One region of the Streptomyces sp. NPDC047014 genome, then DNA from elsewhere that is predicted to be linked to it. Evidence: riboswitches for the same ligand, from Rfam matches in the RefSeq annotation. Region 1 holds a riboswitch; the other holds the start of a gene.
What was found. A riboswitch is a leader RNA that binds a small molecule or an ion and turns the genes downstream of it on or off. The one in region 1 is predicted to bind cobalamin.
Positions count from the first base shown of each region.

Region 2: it holds a riboswitch for cobalamin, as region 1 does, so the genes downstream of both, ABZ873_RS04220 (ribonucleoside-diphosphate reductase subunit alpha) here and ABZ873_RS11150 (CoA-acylating methylmalonate-semialdehyde dehydrogenase) in region 1, are expected to answer to the same signal.

Region 1 covers NZ_JBEYVX010000013.1:19,045-27,116, reverse strand. Annotated here, with positions in the region: gene aceB (malate synthase A) at 1-412, opposite strand, end outside; gene aceA (isocitrate lyase) at 493-1,779, opposite strand; gene ABZ873_RS11155 (short-chain fatty acyl-CoA regulator family protein) at 2,158-3,570, shown strand; cobalamin riboswitch at 3,631-3,816, shown strand; gene ABZ873_RS11150 (CoA-acylating methylmalonate-semialdehyde dehydrogenase) at 4,029-5,528, shown strand; gene ABZ873_RS11145 (acyl-CoA dehydrogenase family protein) at 5,534-6,679, shown strand; gene ABZ873_RS11140 (enoyl-CoA hydratase/isomerase family protein) at 6,676-7,782, shown strand; gene mmsB (3-hydroxyisobutyrate dehydrogenase) at 7,779-8,072, shown strand, end outside.
Region 2 covers NZ_JBEYVX010000004.1:149,735-157,806, forward strand. Annotated here, with positions in the region: gene ABZ873_RS04205 (carbon starvation CstA family protein) at 1-1,847, shown strand, start outside; gene ABZ873_RS04210 (YbdD/YjiX family protein) at 1,844-2,041, shown strand; gene ABZ873_RS04215 (GNAT family N-acetyltransferase) at 2,189-2,686, shown strand; cobalamin riboswitch at 2,731-2,860, shown strand; gene ABZ873_RS04220 (ribonucleoside-diphosphate reductase subunit alpha) at 3,004-5,385, shown strand; gene ABZ873_RS04225 (ribonucleotide-diphosphate reductase subunit beta) at 5,385-6,401, shown strand; gene ABZ873_RS04230 (hypothetical protein) at 6,507-6,719, opposite strand; gene ABZ873_RS04235 (helix-turn-helix domain-containing protein) at 6,801-7,769, shown strand; gene def (peptide deformylase) at 7,844-8,072, opposite strand, start outside.

The DNA.
Region 1 (8,072 bases):
CGCGCAGGACCAACTGCCCGCCGATCACGTTGTCCCAGGTGGGGGCGGTGGCATCCTCGAAGTCGGCCATCCACACCTTCGCCCCGGAGTTCAGCGCGTGGACCGCCATACGCCGCTCCGGCGGGCCGGTGATCTCCACGCGCCGGTCGAGCAGCCCCGGCGCGGGCGGGGCCACCCGCCAGCCCGGGTCGGCGCGCACGGCGGAGGTGGCGCGGGAGAAGTCCAGCGGCGTACCGGAGGCCAGGTTGCCGGTGCGGCGGCGGCGCTCCTTGAGGATCTCCTGCCGGCGGTCCGCGAAGGCGGAGTCCAGGCGGGCGAGGAAGTCGAGCGCCTCGGGGGTGAGGATCTCCTCGTGGCGTTCGCCCGGTGTGCCGAGGACTCGGACACCGGCGGTCAGGGACGTGGGCGACATGCGGTTCTGCTCCTCGGCGTGGGGCGGCCGGCGCCCGGGGTGCGGCCCGGGCGCCGTCGGATACGGGGGAGGGGGCGTTCCTAGTGGAACTGCTCCTCCTCCGTGGAGCCGGTGAGGGCGGTGGTGGAGGAGGCCGGGTTGACGGCGGTGGAGACCAGGTCGAAGTAGCCGGTGCCGACCTCGCGCTGGTGCTTGACGGCGGTGAACCCCTGCGCCTGCGCGGCGAACTCCCGCTCCTGGAGGTCGACGTAGGCGGTCATGCCGTGCTCGGCGTAGCCGCGGGCCAGGTCGAACATGCCGTGGTTGAGGGAGTGGAAGCCGGCCAGGGTGATGAACTGGAACTTGTAGCCCATGGCGCCCAGTTCGCGCTGGAACTTGGCGATCTGGTCGTCGTCCAGCGCGGCCTTCCAGTTGAAGGACGGCGAGCAGTTGTAGGCCAGCATCTGGTCCGGGTACTGGGCGTGGATCGCCTCGGCGAACTCGCGGGCCTGGGCCAGGTCCGGGGTGCCGGTCTCCACCCAGATCAGGTCGGCGTACGGGGCGTAGGCGAGGCCGCGCGCGATGACCGGGGCCATGCCGTTGCGGACGTGGTAGAAGCCCTCGGAGGTGCGCTCGCCGGTGCAGAACTCGGCGTCGCGCTCGTCGACGTCGCTGGTCAGCAGGGTGGCCGCGAGGGCGTCCGTACGGGCGATGACCAGGGTCGGGGTGTCCGCGATGTCGGCGGCGAGGCGGGCCGCGTTCAGGGTGCGGATGTGCTGCGCGGTGGGGACGAGGACCTTGCCGCCGAGGTGGCCGCACTTCTTCTCGGAGGCGAGCTGGTCCTCGTAGTGGATGCCCGCCGCGCCGGCCGCGATCATCGCCTTGGTCAGCTCGAAGGCGTTCAGCGGGCCGCCGAAGCCGGCCTCCGCGTCGGCGACGATCGGCGCGAGCCAGTCGGTGGTGTCGGCGCCGCCCTCGGCGGTGGCGATCTGGTCGGCGCGCAGCAGGGCGTTGTTGATCCGCCGGACCACCTGGGGCACGGAGTTGACCGGGTAGAGCGACTGGTCGGGGTAGGTGTGCCCGGCCTGGTTGGCGTCGGCGGCGACCTGCCAGCCCGACAGGTAGATGGCCTGGAGTCCGGCCCGGACCTGCTGGACGGCCTGGCCGCCGGTCAGCGCGCCGAGGGCGTGGACGTAGTCCAGGTCGTGCAGCTGGCGCCAGAGGCGCTCGGCGCCGCGCCGGGCGAGGGTGTGCTCCTCGCGGACACTGCCGGAGAGCCGGACCACGTCCTCGGCGGTGTAGGTGCGCTCGATGCCCGCCCATCGCGGGTCCGTGGCCCACCGCCGCGCCAGCTGCTCGGCCGCCGCCGTCGTGTTCGTGTCTGCCATGACCGTCACCGTCTCCATGAGTCGCTTGTCCTGCCAACCCTCCGTGCCTCGCGACGGAAGGGGTGGCACTGTGTGCCGTGTTCTTGGGTTGCGGCCGCCGTCCCCACCTGGGGAGGTGCTGAGCAATGGTGCAGGTCGGCCGGGTGGGACTGCCGGGATCTCCGACGTCAGGGCGTGAGTCGTGCCCGGAGTGTCCGCCCGGGCCGCCGGGGTCCGGCGGGCCGCACCACAGACTCTGGCAGCGGCACGCAGTGCCATCAATGCGGTACGTCTGCCAAGTTCTGCGAATCTTCGGCAGCGGATTTGCCAAGCTTGCGAAGGTCCCGGGCGGCGGGATCGCGCGTAACCTGAATCCCGGTCGAGAGCCGGAGGAGCCAGGTGAGCAAGACGTACGCGGGGGCGCGGCTGCGGCGGCTGCGCGAGGAGCGCCGGATGAGCCAGGCCGAGCTGGCCCGGGTCCTGGCCATCTCCCCGAGCTACCTCAACCAGATGGAGCACGACTCGCGGCCCCTGACCGTGCCCGTCCTGCTGCGGCTCACCGAGGCGTTCGGCGTGGACCCCGGCTTCTTCTCCGAGCGCGACACCAGCCGGCTCGTCGCCGATCTGCGCGAGGCCCTGGCCGGGGAGGTCGCCGAGGCCCGGGTCTCCCCCTCCGACCTGGCCGAACTGGCCTCCCGGATGCCCGCCGTCGCCTCCGTGCTGCTGGACCTCGGGCGGCGCGCCCAGCTCCTGGCGGAGCGGCTGGCGGACACCGCGGACGGCCGGGACGGCGGCCCGGCCGCGCCCCGCTCCCCGCGCTCCCCGCACGAGGAGATCCGCGAGTTCTTCTACCGGCGGCAGAACTACCTCCACGACACCGATCTCGCCGCCGAGGACCTGGCCCGCGAGATCGGCATCCGCCCCGGCGAGGTCGTCCGGGCGCTCACCCGCCGCCTCACCGAGCGCCACGGCATCCGGCTCGCCGCAGACTCCGACCGTCTGCACCACTACGACGCCGCCACGCGCGTCCTGCACCTGTCCGGGCGGCTCCGCCCCGGCCAGCAGGCATTCCGGATGGCCACCCAGCTGGCCCTCCTGGAACACGGCCCCGAACTGGACCGGCTCGCCGCCGAGGACTTCCCGCCCGGCTCCCCGGCCCACCGGCTGGCGCGGATCGGCATCGCGAACCACTTCGCCGCCGCGCTGATCCTCCCGTACCGGGCCTTCCACACGGCGGCCGAGGAATTCCGCTACGACATCGAAAGGCTGACCGACCACTTCGGGATCGGCTACGAGACGGTCTGCCACCGGCTGAGCACCCTGCAACGCCCCAGGCTGCGCGGGGTGCCCTTCTCCTTCGTCCGTGTGGACCGGGCGGGGAACATGTCCAAGCGGCAGTCCGCCACCGGATTCCACTTCTCCCGCGCCGGCGGCACCTGCCCGCTCTGGAACGTCTACGAGGCGTTCGCCGCGCCCGGACGCATCCACGTCCAGGTCGCCGCCATGCCCGACGGCCAGCGCTACCTGTGGACCGCGCGGGCGGTCACCCGCCACCGGGGCGGCTGGGGCGAGCCCGGCAAGACCTTCGCGATCGGCCTCGGCTGCGAGATCCGGCACGCCCCGCGGCTCGTCTACTCCGACGGCCTCGACCTCGACAACATCGCCGCCGCCACCCCCATCGGCATGGGCTGCCGCCTCTGCGAACGCCTCGACTGCCCGCAGCGCGCCGTGCCGCCGCTGGGCCGCCCCCTCGCCGTGGACGAGAACAGCAGCACCTTCATCCCCTACCCGGTGGCCCGCGGCGGCGAGTGACGCGGGCCGAGGGGGTCGTGCCCCGGGGCGCGCGGGCGGAGGCTCTGGACTTACTAGGACGTCCAACTATATGTTCGTGGCACAAGGTCCGCGGTGCAGGGAAGCCGGTGTGAATCCGGCACGGTCCCGCCACTGTGACCGGGGAGTGTGCTGCCATCCACACGCCACTGACGAGGGCTGTCGGGAAGGCGGGCGGCGCGCGGGGATCCGGGAGTCAGGATACCGGCCGCGGATTGTTCCGTGTTGTCCACGAGGATGGAGCAGACACGCATGGCACCGGTCCGTACCCACGACCCTGGTGATCCGGCGGAGCGAGCGGGAACTCCCGCGTCCCCCTAGCTCGTCGGCGGCCCCCGCGCCGTCGCTGTCCCACGGCATGCCCCACCCCCGCACCCCACCGGGTGCGGGCGCGGTCCTGCCGTGCCATCCCGGATCCAACCTGACGAGAGCAGGCACCCATGGTCCGCGAACTCACCCATTTCATCGGCGGAAAGCACACCACCGGCACCTCCGGGCTCTTCGCCGACGTGTACGACCCGAACACCGGCACCGTCCAGGCCCGCGTCCCCCTCGCCGGACGCGCCGACACCGAGGCCGCCATCGCCAACGCCGAGGAGGCGCAGGCCGATTGGGGCCAGTGGAACCCGCAGCGCCGCGCCCGCGTACTGCTGCGCTTCCTCCAGCTCGTCGAGGGCGAGCGGGAGGACCTGGCCCGGCTGCTGTCCGCAGAGCACGGCAAGACCGTCGCCGACGCCCACGGAGACCTGCAACGCGGCCTGGAGGTAGTCGAGTTCGCCGCCGGGATCCCGCACCTGCTCAAGGGCGAGTTCACCGACAACGCGGGCACCGGCATCGACGTCCACTCGCTGCGCTCCCCGCTCGGCGTGGTCGCCGGCATCACCCCCTTCAACTTCCCCGCCATGATCCCGCTCTGGCAGGCCGCACCCGCCCTCGCCTGCGGGAACGCCTTCATCCTCAAGCCCTCCGAGCGCGATCCCTCCGTACCGCTGCGCCTCGCGGAGCTGTTCCTCGAAGCCGGGCTGCCGCCGGGCGTGCTCAACGTGGTCAACGGCGGCAAGGAATCCGTCGACACCCTCCTTGAGGACCCCCGCGTCCAGGCCCTCGGCTTCGTCGGCTCCACCCCGATCGCCGCGCACATCTACGCCACCGCCGCCGCCCACGGCAAGCGCGCCCAGTGCTTCGGCGGCGCCAAGAACCACATGATCGTGATGCCCGACGCCGACCTCGACCAGGCCGTCGACGCCCTCGTCGGCGCCGGCTACGGCTCGGCCGGCGAACGCTGCATGGCCATCGCCGTCGCCGTCCCCGTGGGCGAGGAGACCGCCGACCGGCTCGTCGCCGCCCTCAAGGAACGCCTCGGCACCCTGCGCATCGGCCGCTCCGACGACCCCCAGGCCGACTTCGGGCCCCTGGTCAGCCGGGACGCCCTCGACCGGGTCCGCCGCTACGTCGACATCGGCGCGGGGGAGGGGGCCGAACTCGTCGTCGACGGACGCGGGTTCACCCTCGACGGCCACGAGAACGGCTTCTTCGCCGGAGCCACCCTCTTCGACCGGGTCTCCCCGCAGATGCGGATCTACCGCGAGGAGATCTTCGGGCCCGTGCTGTCGGTGGTCCGCGCCGCCGACTTCGAGGAGGCGCTGCGGCTGCCGAGCGAGCACCCCTACGGCAACGGCGTGGCCATCTTCACCCGGGACGGGGACACCGCCCGCGAGTTCACCCGCCGCGTCAACACCGGCATGGTCGGCGTCAACGTCCCCATCCCGGTGCCCGTCGCCTACCACACCTTCGGCGGCTGGAAGCGCTCCGGCTTCGGGGACCTCAACCAGCACGGCCCCGACTCGATCCGCTTCTACACCCGTACCAAGACCGTCACCTCGCGCTGGCCCTCCGGGGTCAAGGAGGGCGCGAGCTTCACCATCCCGACGATGGGATGAGCGCCATGACCACCACCCTCACCGAGGACCAGCTCGCACTGGCCGAGGTCACCCTCGACTTCGCGCAGGAGCAGCTGGCCCCGCACGCCGTGGCCTGGGACCAGGACAAGCACTTCCCCGTGGACGTCATCCGGCGGGCCGCCGCCCTGGGCCTCGCCGGGGTGTACGTACACGAGCAGCACGGCGGTTCCGGCCTCAGCCGCGCGGACGGCGTCCTCGTCCTCGAAACCCTCGCCACGGGCTGCCCGTCCATCGCCGGCTACCTCTCCATCCACAACATGGTCGCCTGGATGGTCGACCGCTACGGGGACGACGCCCAGCGCGCCCGCTGGCTGCCCGGCCTCTGCTCCGCCGGGACCCTGGGCAGCTACTGCCTCACCGAACCGGGCGCCGGCTCCGACGCCGCCGCACTGCGCACCCGCGCGGAACGGCAGGGCGACCACTACGTCCTGACCGGCGTCAAGCAGTTCATCTCCGGCGCCGGAGCGGCCGGCCTCTACGTGGTCATGGCCCGGACGGGGGAGCCCGGCCCCGGCGGCATCTCCGCGTTCGTCGTCGAACGCGAGGACCCCGGGGTGGCCTTCGGGCCCAACGAGCGCAAGATGGGCTGGAACGCCCAGCCGACCCGCCAGGTGATCCTGGACGGCGTCCGGCTGCCCGCCGACCGGCGGCTCGGCGCCGAGGGCGAGGGCTTCCGTATCGCCATGAACGGCCTCAACGGGGGCCGCCTCGGCATCGCCGCCTGCTCGCTCGGCGGGGCGCAGAGCGCCCTCGACCGCTCGCTGGCCCATCTCGCCGACCGCGAGGCGTTCGGCGCCCGGCTGCTGGACGCGCAGGCGCTGCAGTTCCGCCTGGCCGACATGGCCACCGAGCTGGCCGCCGCCCGCGCGCTGGTCCGGCAGGCCGCCGAGGCCCTGGACGCGGGGGACCCGCTGGCCCCCCGGCTGTGCGCGATGGCCAAGCGCTTCGCCACCGACACCGGTTTCGCGGTGGCGGACGCGGCCCTCCAGCTGCACGGGGGCTACGGCTACCTCAGCGAGTACGGCATCGAGAAGATCGTCCGCGACCTGCGGGTCCATCAGATCCTGGAAGGCACCAACGAGATCATGCGTGTCATCGTGGCGCGCGGACTCACGGAGACACTGCGATGACCGACAACACCGCGAACACACCCGGCGGCGGCCCGGCCGCACCCGGCCCTGTCCTGATCCGTACCGAGGGCCGCGCCGCCTACCTCACCCTCAACCGCCCCAAGGCCCTCAACGCCCTCAGCCACCCCATGGTGCTCCGCATCATGGAAGCCCTCACCGCCTGGGCCGACGACCCCGCGGTCGAGCTGGTCGTGATCGAGGGCGCCGGCGAGCGCGGGCTCTGCGCGGGCGGCGACATCCGCGCGATCCACGAGGACGCGCGCACCGGCGGCACCGCCTCCGCGGACTTCTGGCGCGACGAGTACCGGCTCAACGCCCTGATCGCCCGCTACCCCAAGCCGTACGTCGCCCTCATGGACGGCATCGTCATGGGCGGCGGGGTCGGCGTCTCGGCCCACGGCAGCGTCCGGATCGTCACCGAGCGCTCCCGCGTCGCCATGCCCGAGACCGGCATCGGCTTCGTGCCCGACGTCGGCGGCACCTACCTGCTCGCCCTCGCCCCCGGCGAGCTCGGCACCCACCTCGCGCTGACCGGCGCCCCCGTCGGCGCCGCCGACGCGCTGCTCTGCGGCCTCGCGGACCACTTCGTCCCGGCGGCCGCCCTGCCCGCGCTGGCCCGGGAGCTGGCCGTGGACCCCGTACACACCGTGCTGGAGCGGTACGTCGCGGAGCCGCCGGCCGGGGGGCTCGCCGCCGACCGGGAGTGGATCGACCCCTGCTACGCCGCCGACTCCGCCGAGGAGATCCTGGCGCGGCTGCTCGCCTCCGGCGTGCCCGCCGCGAAGGCCGCGGCGGACACCCTGCGGGCCAAGTCGCCCACCGCCGTCAAGGTCACCCTGGCGGCGCTGCGCCGGGCCCGCCGCCTCGGGCCGCTGGAACGCGTACTGGAACAGGAGTACCGCGTTTCGTGCGCGGCCCTGGCCTCGCCCGACCTGGTCGAGGGCATCCGGGCCCAGGTCATCGACAAGGACCGCACCCCGCACTGGTCACCGGCCACGCTGGAGGACGTCACCCCGGCGGACGTGGACCGCTACTTCGCCCCGCTCGGCGCGGACGAGCTCCGGCTCGCCGCGGCCGCCCCGTCCCAGGAGGTCGTCTGGTGAGCAGCACCGTCGCATTCATCGGGCTCGGCCACATGGGCGGGCCGATGGCAGCCAACCTGGTCGGGGCCGGACACCGCGTCCTCGGCTTCGACCTCCTCCCCGACCTGCTGGCCGCGGCCACCGCGACCGGGGTCGAGCCCGCGGAGTCCGCCGCCGCGGCCGCCGCGCAGGCCGAGGTCGTCGTCACCATGCTGCCCGCCGGCCGCCATGTCCTCGCCCTCTACGGGGAGCAGGGGCTGCTGGCCGCCGCCCGGCCCGGGACCCTCTTCGTCGACTGCTCCACCATCGAC
Region 2 (8,072 bases), on a different contig from region 1:
GTCCCGTGCTCGCCGCGCAGATGGGCTACCTGCCGGGGACGATCTGGATCGTCGCGGGCGTGATCTTCGCCGGCGCGGTGCAGGACATGGTCACCCTGTTCTTCTCCACCCGCCGCGACGGGCGCTCCCTCGGCCAGATGGCCCGGGACGAGATCGGCCCCGTGGGCGGAGCCGCCGCCCTCGTCGCCGTGTTCGCCATCATGATCATCCTGCTGGCGGTGCTGGCGCTGGTCATCGTCAACGCCCTGGCGCACTCCCCCTGGGGCGTGTTCTCCATCGGCATGACCATCCCGATCGCCGTCTTCATGGGCTTCTACCTGCGCGTGCTGCGGCCGGGCCGGGTCACCGAGGTCTCCTTCATCGGCGTCGCGCTGCTGCTGCTCGCCATCGTCGCGGGCGGCTGGGTGGCCGAGTCCTCCTTCGCCGGGACCTTCACCCTGGAGAAGGAGACGCTGGTCATCTGGATGGTGGTGTACGGCTTCCTGGCGTCGGTGCTGCCGGTGTGGATGCTGCTCGCCCCGCGCGACTACCTGTCCACCTTCATGAAGATCGGCACCATCGCGCTGCTCGCCCTCGGGGTGGTCATCGCGATGCCCACGCTCAAGATGCCCTCGGTCACGGAGTTCGCCGCCCGCGGCGACGGGCCGGTCTTCGCCGGGTCGATGTTCCCCTTCGTCTTCATCACCATCGCGTGCGGCGCGCTCTCGGGCTTCCACGCCCTGGTCTCCTCGGGCACCACCCCGAAGATGATCCAGAAGGAGACCCAGGTCCGCATGATCGGCTACGGCGCCATGCTGACCGAGTCCTTCGTCGCCGTGATGGCGATCATCGCGGCCTGCATCATCGAGCCGGGCCTGTTCTTCGCGGTCAACTCCCCCGGCGGCGTCATCGGCACCACCGTGGAATCCGCCTCCCAGGCGGTGACGAACTTCGGCTTCGCGATCTCCCCCGAAGCGCTCGCGCAGGCCGCGAAGGACGTCGAGGAGGCCAGCCTGCTGTCCCGTACGGGCGGCGCGCCGACCTTCGCACTCGGGATGTCCGAGATCTTCTCCGCCGTGCTCGGCGGGGCGGGCATGAAGGCGTTCTGGTACCACTTCGCGATCATGTTCGAGGCGCTGTTCATCCTCACCACGCTCGACGCGGGCACCCGCGTGGGCCGGTTCATGCTCCAGGACAGCCTCGGCAACGTCCACAAGTCCTTCAAGGACGTCAGCTGGAAGCCCGGGGTGTGGTTCGCGAGCGCGATCGTGGTCGGCGGCTGGGGCTACTTCCTGTGGGTCGGCATCAAGGACCCGCTGGGCGGCATCAACCAGCTCTTCCCGCTCTTCGGCATCGCCAACCAGCTGCTCGCGGCGGTCGCGCTGGCCGTCTGCACCACGCTGCTGGTGAAGTCCGGGCGGCTCAAGTGGGCCTGGGTGACGGGTGTCCCGCTGGTCTGGGACGCCACGGTGACGCTGACCGCGAGCTACCAGAAGATCTTCTCGGAGGACGTGAAGGTCGGCTTCTTCGCCCAGCGCGACAAGTACCAGGCGGGCATCGACGCCGACAAGGTGCTGCCGCCGGCGAAGAACATGGACGACATGCACACCGTGGTCACCAACGCCACGGTGGACGGGGTGCTGTGCGCGCTGTTCGCGATCCTGATCCTGGTGGTCCTCGCGGACGCGGCCCGGACCTGCTGGAAGGCCGTCCGGGATCCGGGGTCGGCCACCCTCTCCGAGGTCCCGTGGACCGAGTCGAGGATCGTCGCGCCGGCCGGGCTCATCGCGACCGCCGAGGAGCGCGAACAGCTCGCGGCGGCCGGCCGCGACTCCGGGGGCGGCCAGGTCAAGGAGCCGGTGGCGTGAGCTCCGTACGGAGCGCGCTGGCCCGGGCGCGGTACTGGGTACGGGAGTTCTCCGGCGAGGCCGCCTACGACCGCTACGTGGCCCACGCGCGCTCCCACGACCCGCAGGCGCCGGTCCTCACCCGCCGCGCCTTCGAACACGCCCGCACGGACGCCCGCGAGGCAGACCCCCGCAAGGGCTTCCACTGCTGCTGACCCACCCGAGGGGCCCCGCCGCAACCCGCGCCGGGGCCCCTCCGCATATTCAGCGCACCCAGCCCTCGTACGGGCGCACCCTCCTCGACGGTGCCCGCCACAGACGACAGCGGTGCCCGCCGCCCGGCGTGCGGCACACTCGGGCGCATGGACATGGTGATCAGGCGGGCAGTGCCCGGGGACTACGTGGGGCTCGGGGAGATCACGGCGCGGGCCTATCTCGACGACGGGCATCTGGACTTCAACGAGGACGACGCCTATCTGGGCGTGCTGCGGGACGTGGCCGGGCGGGCCGCGGTGGGTGAGGTGCTGGTCGCCGAGCAGGACGGGCTGCTGCTCGGCGGAGTGACCTTCGCCGCACCCGGGAGCCCGCTCGCGGACATAGCCGGGCCGGACGAGGCCGAGTTCCGGATGCTCGCGGTGGATCACGCCGCGCGGGGCAGAGGGGCCGGGGAGGCGCTCGTACGGGCGTGCATCCAGCGGGCGCGGGCCCTGCCCGGGGTCACCGGCATCGCGCTCTCCACCCAGCGCAGCATGGGCGGGGCCCACCGGATCTACGCGCGCCTGGGCTTCCAGCGCACGCCGGAGCGGGACTGGGCGCCCATCGAGGGCCTGACACTCCTCACGTATCGGCTCAAGCTGTAGCCACGCCGACACTACATGTGGGGGTTGCGGCAACGGGCCGCCCCCACATGTATGCTCATGCCTGCTGTCGCCGCAGGGGAATCCGGTGGGAATCCGGAACTGTCCCGCAACGGTATGAAGTGTCCGACATCCGGACACCAAGTCCGATGACCTGCCGACAGCGTGCCCGGCTCGACCGAACCGGGTGCCGACACGTCCGGGCCTCGCGGTTGGGCCGGTGGACGCCATGCGGGGGTACGCGTTCGCGTCGCGCCCGCGTGCGCCCACCCGCGCCCCGCCCCGCCGATGACCGGGCCGAGCGAGGGAGAGCTCCCGCCGTGACCATCGCGCCTTCCGCACCGCGCGCCGAGTCCATTTCTGGCGACAACACCGAGGGCCCGGGGGCCACGCTGCTGCGTACCCTCACCGAACTGACGGCGGACCTCCCCGACACCGACCCCGGCCGGGTCGCCGCCGCCGCCCTGCGCGGCCGCAGCGCCGCCGCCGACGAGGCCGAACTGCGCGGGCTCGCCACCGAGGCCGCCGCCGGGCTGATCTCCGAGGACCCCGCCTACTCCAAGCTCGCCGCCCGCCTGCTGACGCTGGCCGTCCGCGACGAGGCCGCGAGCCAGGGCTCGACCTCCTTCTCCGCCTCCGTCGCCGTCGGCCACCGCGAGGGCCTGATCGCCGACCGCACCGCCGAGTTCGTCGCCGCCCACGCGGCCCGCCTCGACGCGCTGGTCGAGCACACCCTCGCCGAGGGCGCCGACGACCGCTTCGGCTTCTTCGGCCTGCGCACCCTGCACAGCCGCTACCTGCTGCGCCACCCGATCACCCGCCAGGTCATCGAGACCCCGCAGCACTTCATGCTGCGCGTGGCCTGCGGTCTGGCCGCGGACGAGAGCGTGCAGGCCGTCGAGGAAGTGGCCTCGCTCTACCGGCTGATGAGCCGCCTGGACTACCTGCCCTCCTCCCCCACCCTCTTCAACTCCGGCACCCGGCACCCGCAGATGTCCTCCTGCTACCTGCTGGACTCCCCGCTGGACGAGCTCGACTCGATCTACGACCGCTACCACCAGGTCGCCCGCCTCTCGAAGCACGCCGGCGGCATCGGCCTGTCGTACTCCCGCATCCGCGCCCGCGGTTCGCTGATCCGCGGCACCAACGGCCACTCCAACGGCATCGTGCCGTTCCTCAAGACCCTCGACGCCTCCGTCGCCGCCGTGAACCAGGGCGGCCGCCGCAAGGGCGCCGCCGCCGTCTACCTGGAGACCTGGCACGCGGACATCGAGGAGTTCCTGGAGCTCCGCGACAACACCGGTGAGGACCAGCGCCGTACGCACAACCTGAACCTCGCCCACTGGGTGCCGGACGAGTTCATGCGCCGCGTGAACGCCGACGCCGACTGGTCGCTGTTCTCCCCGGCGGACGTGCCCGGGCTGGTCGACCTGTGGGGCGACGACTTCGACGCCGCCTACCGCAAGGCCGAGGCGGACGGCCTGGCCCGCAAGACCATGCCCGCCCGCGAGCTGTACGGCCGGATGATGCGCACCCTCGCGCAGACCGGCCAGGGCTGGATGACCTTCAAGGACGCCTCCAACCGCACGGCGAACCAGACCGCCGAGCCGGGCACCGTCGTCCACTCCTCCAACCTCTGCACCGAGATCATCGAGGTCACCAACGACGGCGAGACGGCCGTCTGCAACCTCGGTTCGGTCAACCTGGGCGCCTTCGTCCTCACCGAGACCGGTGAGATCGACTGGGAGCGGCTGGACGAGACCGTCCGCACCGCCGTCACCTTCCTCGACCGCGTGGTGGACATCAACTTCTACCCGACCGAGCAGGCGGGCCGCTCCAACGCCCGCTGGCGTCCGGTCGGCCTGGGCGCCATGGGCCTCCAGGACGTGTTCTTCAAGCTCAAGCTGCCCTTCGACTCCCCCGAGGCGAAGGCCCTGTCCACCAAGCTCTCCGAGCGCATCATGCTCGCCGCGTACGAGGCGTCCTGCGACCTCGCCGAGCGCAGCGGCCCGCTCCCCGCCTGGGAGCAGACCCGCACCGCCCGCGGCGTGCTGCACCCGGACCACTACGACGTGGAGCTGAACTGGCCGGAGCGCTGGGCCGCGCTGCGCGCCCGCGTCGCCGCGACCGGTATGCGCAACTCCCTGCTGCTCGCGATCGCCCCGACCGCCACGATCGCCTCGATCGCCGGCGTGTACGAGTGCATCGAGCCGCAGGTCTCCAACCTCTTCAAGCGCGAGACCCTGTCGGGCGAGTTCCTCCAGGTGAACGGCTACCTGGTCGAGGAGCTCAAGCAGCTCGGCGTGTGGGACGCCCAGACCCGCGAGGCGCTGCGCGACGCCTCCGGCTCCGTCCAGGGCTTCGGCTGGATCCCGGCCGAGGTGCGCGAGCTGTACCGCACGGCGTGGGAGATCCCGCAGCGCGGTCTGATCGACATGGCGGCGGCCCGTACGCCGTTCCTGGACCAGTCGCAGTCGCTGAACCTGTTCCTGGAGACGCCCACCATCGGCAAGCTCAGCTCGATGTACGCGTACGCCTGGAAGCAGGGGCTGAAGACCACCTACTACCTGCGCTCGCGCCCGGCGACGAAGATCGCCCGCGCCGCCCAGGCCGCCGCCCCCGTCGCACTGCCCCAGGCCGTCGACGCGGACGCGCTCGCCTGCTCCCTTGAGAACCCCGAGTCCTGCGAGGCATGCCAGTAATGAGCTCCACCGACCACAAGAACCTCCTGGACCCGGGCTTCGAGCTCACGCTGCGCCCGATGCGCTACCCGGACTTCTACGAGCGCTACCGGGACGCGATCAAGAACACCTGGACCGTCGAGGAGGTCGACCTCCACTCGGACGTCGCGGACCTCGCGAAGCTGACGCCCTCCGAGCAGCACATGATCGGCCGGCTGGTGGCGTTCTTCGCCACGGGCGACTCGATCGTCTCCAACAACCTGGTGCTGACGCTCTACAAGCACATCAACTCCCCGGAGGCGCGCCTGTACCTGTCGCGCCAGCTGTTCGAGGAGGCCGTGCACGTCCAGTTCTATCTGACGCTGCTCGACACCTACCTGCCCGACCCGGACGACCGCGCGGCCGCCTTCGACGCGGTCGAGGAGATCCCCTCCATCCGCGAGAAGGCGCAGTTCTGCTTCAAGTGGATGGACTCGGTCGAGAAGATCGAGCGCCTGGAGACGGCCGCCGACCGCCGCCGCTTCCTGCTGAACCTGATCTGCTTCGCGGCGTGCATCGAGGGCCTGTTCTTCTACGGCGCCTTCGCCTACGTGTACTGGTTCCGCAGCCGCGGCCTGCTGCACGGCCTGGCCACCGGCACCAACTGGGTGTTCCGTGACGAGACCATGCACATGAACTTCGCGTTCGAGGTCGTGGACACCGTCCGCAAGGAGGAGCCGGAGCTCTTCGACGACGCGCTCCAGCAGCAGGTCACCGACATGCTCAAGGAGGCCGTGGAGGCGGAGCTGCAGTTCGGCCGGGACCTGTGCGGTGACGGCCTGCCGGGCATGAACACCGAGTCGATGCGCGAGTACCTGGAGTGCGTCGCGGACCAGCGTCTGGTCCGGCTCGGGTTCCCGGCGGTGTACGGCTCGCAGAACCCGTTCTCGTTCATGGAGCTCCAGGGTGTGCAGGAGCTGACGAACTTCTTCGAGCGGCGCCCGTCGGCCTACCAGGTGGCGGTCGAGGGCACGGTGGACCTGGACGAGGACTTCTAGGACCTTCCGGGGCCTCGCGGGATCGTTCCGGGGAGCCGGGATGCGGATGGATGATCATCCGTGTCCCGGCTTCTCGCGTTCCCGGCCCCTCGTGCGCGAGCGCGGTCAGTGGATGACGGGGCCCAGGTGCCAGCCGCCGCGGCGGCGCGGGGTGGGCGGCAGGCCGCCCGAGCGCTGGCGGGGCAGCCATACGAGGCGGGTGGCGACGGCGCGCATCTGGCGGTCGGAGCGGCGGTCGCGCCGGTTGAGGTACAGCGCGGGCCCGATGAGGAGGGCGGCGAAGGAGAGGACGACGAGGTAGTTCACGAAGGTGGTCATGTCTCTACTGTCCGCCTGATCGCCCATGATCGACAGTGGCAGTACTGCCACAGAAGACAGAATTACTGCCACACTGTGTCCATGCTGAAAAACGTGGCCGTGGCCCTCGTCGACGGAGTCGCCCCCTTCGAGCTGGGGATCTTCTGCGAGGTGTTCGGAATCGATCGCAGTGACATGGGACTTCCGGTCTACGACTTCGCCGTGTGCGCGGCCGAGGAGGGACCGCTGACCGTGGGAGGGGGCGCCTTCGCCATCACCCCCGCGCACGGAATCGAGCGCCTGGAGGAGGCCGACCTGATCTGCCTGCCCGCCGCCGACGACGCCGGCCGGCGCATCTACCCCGAGCCCCTGCTCGCCGCCCTGCGCCGGGCCGTGGACCGCGGCGCGCGGGTGCTCAGCGTGTGCAGCGGGGCCTACGTCGCCGGCGCCGCCGGGCTGCTGGACGGCCGCCGGTGCACCACGCACTGGATGCACTCCGCCGCCCTGGCCCGCCGCTTCCCGCGCGCGGTGGTCGACCCGGACGTGCTGTACGTGGACGAGGGCCCGGTGATCACCGCCGCGGGCACCGCCTCCGGCATCGACGCCTGCCTGCACGTGATCCGCCAGGAGCACGGCGCCGAGACGGCCAACATCATCGCGCGCCGGATGGTCGTCCCGCCGCACCGGGACGGCGGCCAGGCCCAGTTCATCCAGCGGCCGCTGCCCCGCACCGCCTGCGACACCGTGGGCGAGGTGATCGCCTGGATGGGCCGCCACCTGGAGGAGGAGATCACCGTCGAGCAGCTGGCCGAGCGCGCACACATGTCCCCGCGGACCTTCGCCCGCCGCTTCCTCCAGGAGACCGGCACCACCCCGTACAAGTGGGTGCTGCGCCAGCGCGTCCTGCTCGCCCAGGAGCTGCTGGAGACCACCGACGAGACGGTCGACGCGATCGCCGGCCGCTGCGGCTTCGGCAACGCGGCCGCCCTGCGCCACCACTTCCTGCGCACCCTGGGCACCACCCCGAACGCCTTCCGCCGCACCTTCCGCGGCCCCCGGCTGGCCGCCTGACACACCGAAAGGCCCCGCTCCGGATCCGGGGCGGGGCCTTCGGGCGTACGCGGTACGGGGCCGCGCGGGGACGGTCAGGCGTTCGGGACCGTCTCGTAGCGCGGGGTGCCCTCGGACATCTGTCGCAGCGCGTCCTTGCGGTCGCGCTTGGAGAGCCGGTCGATGTACAGGTAGCCGTACAGGTGGTCCGTCTCGTGCTGGAGGCAGCGGGCGAAGTAGCCGGTGCCGCGGACCTTGACCGGGTTGCCCTGGGCGTCCTGCCCGGTGACCTCGGCGTAGTCCGGGCGGGCCAGCGCGGCGTAG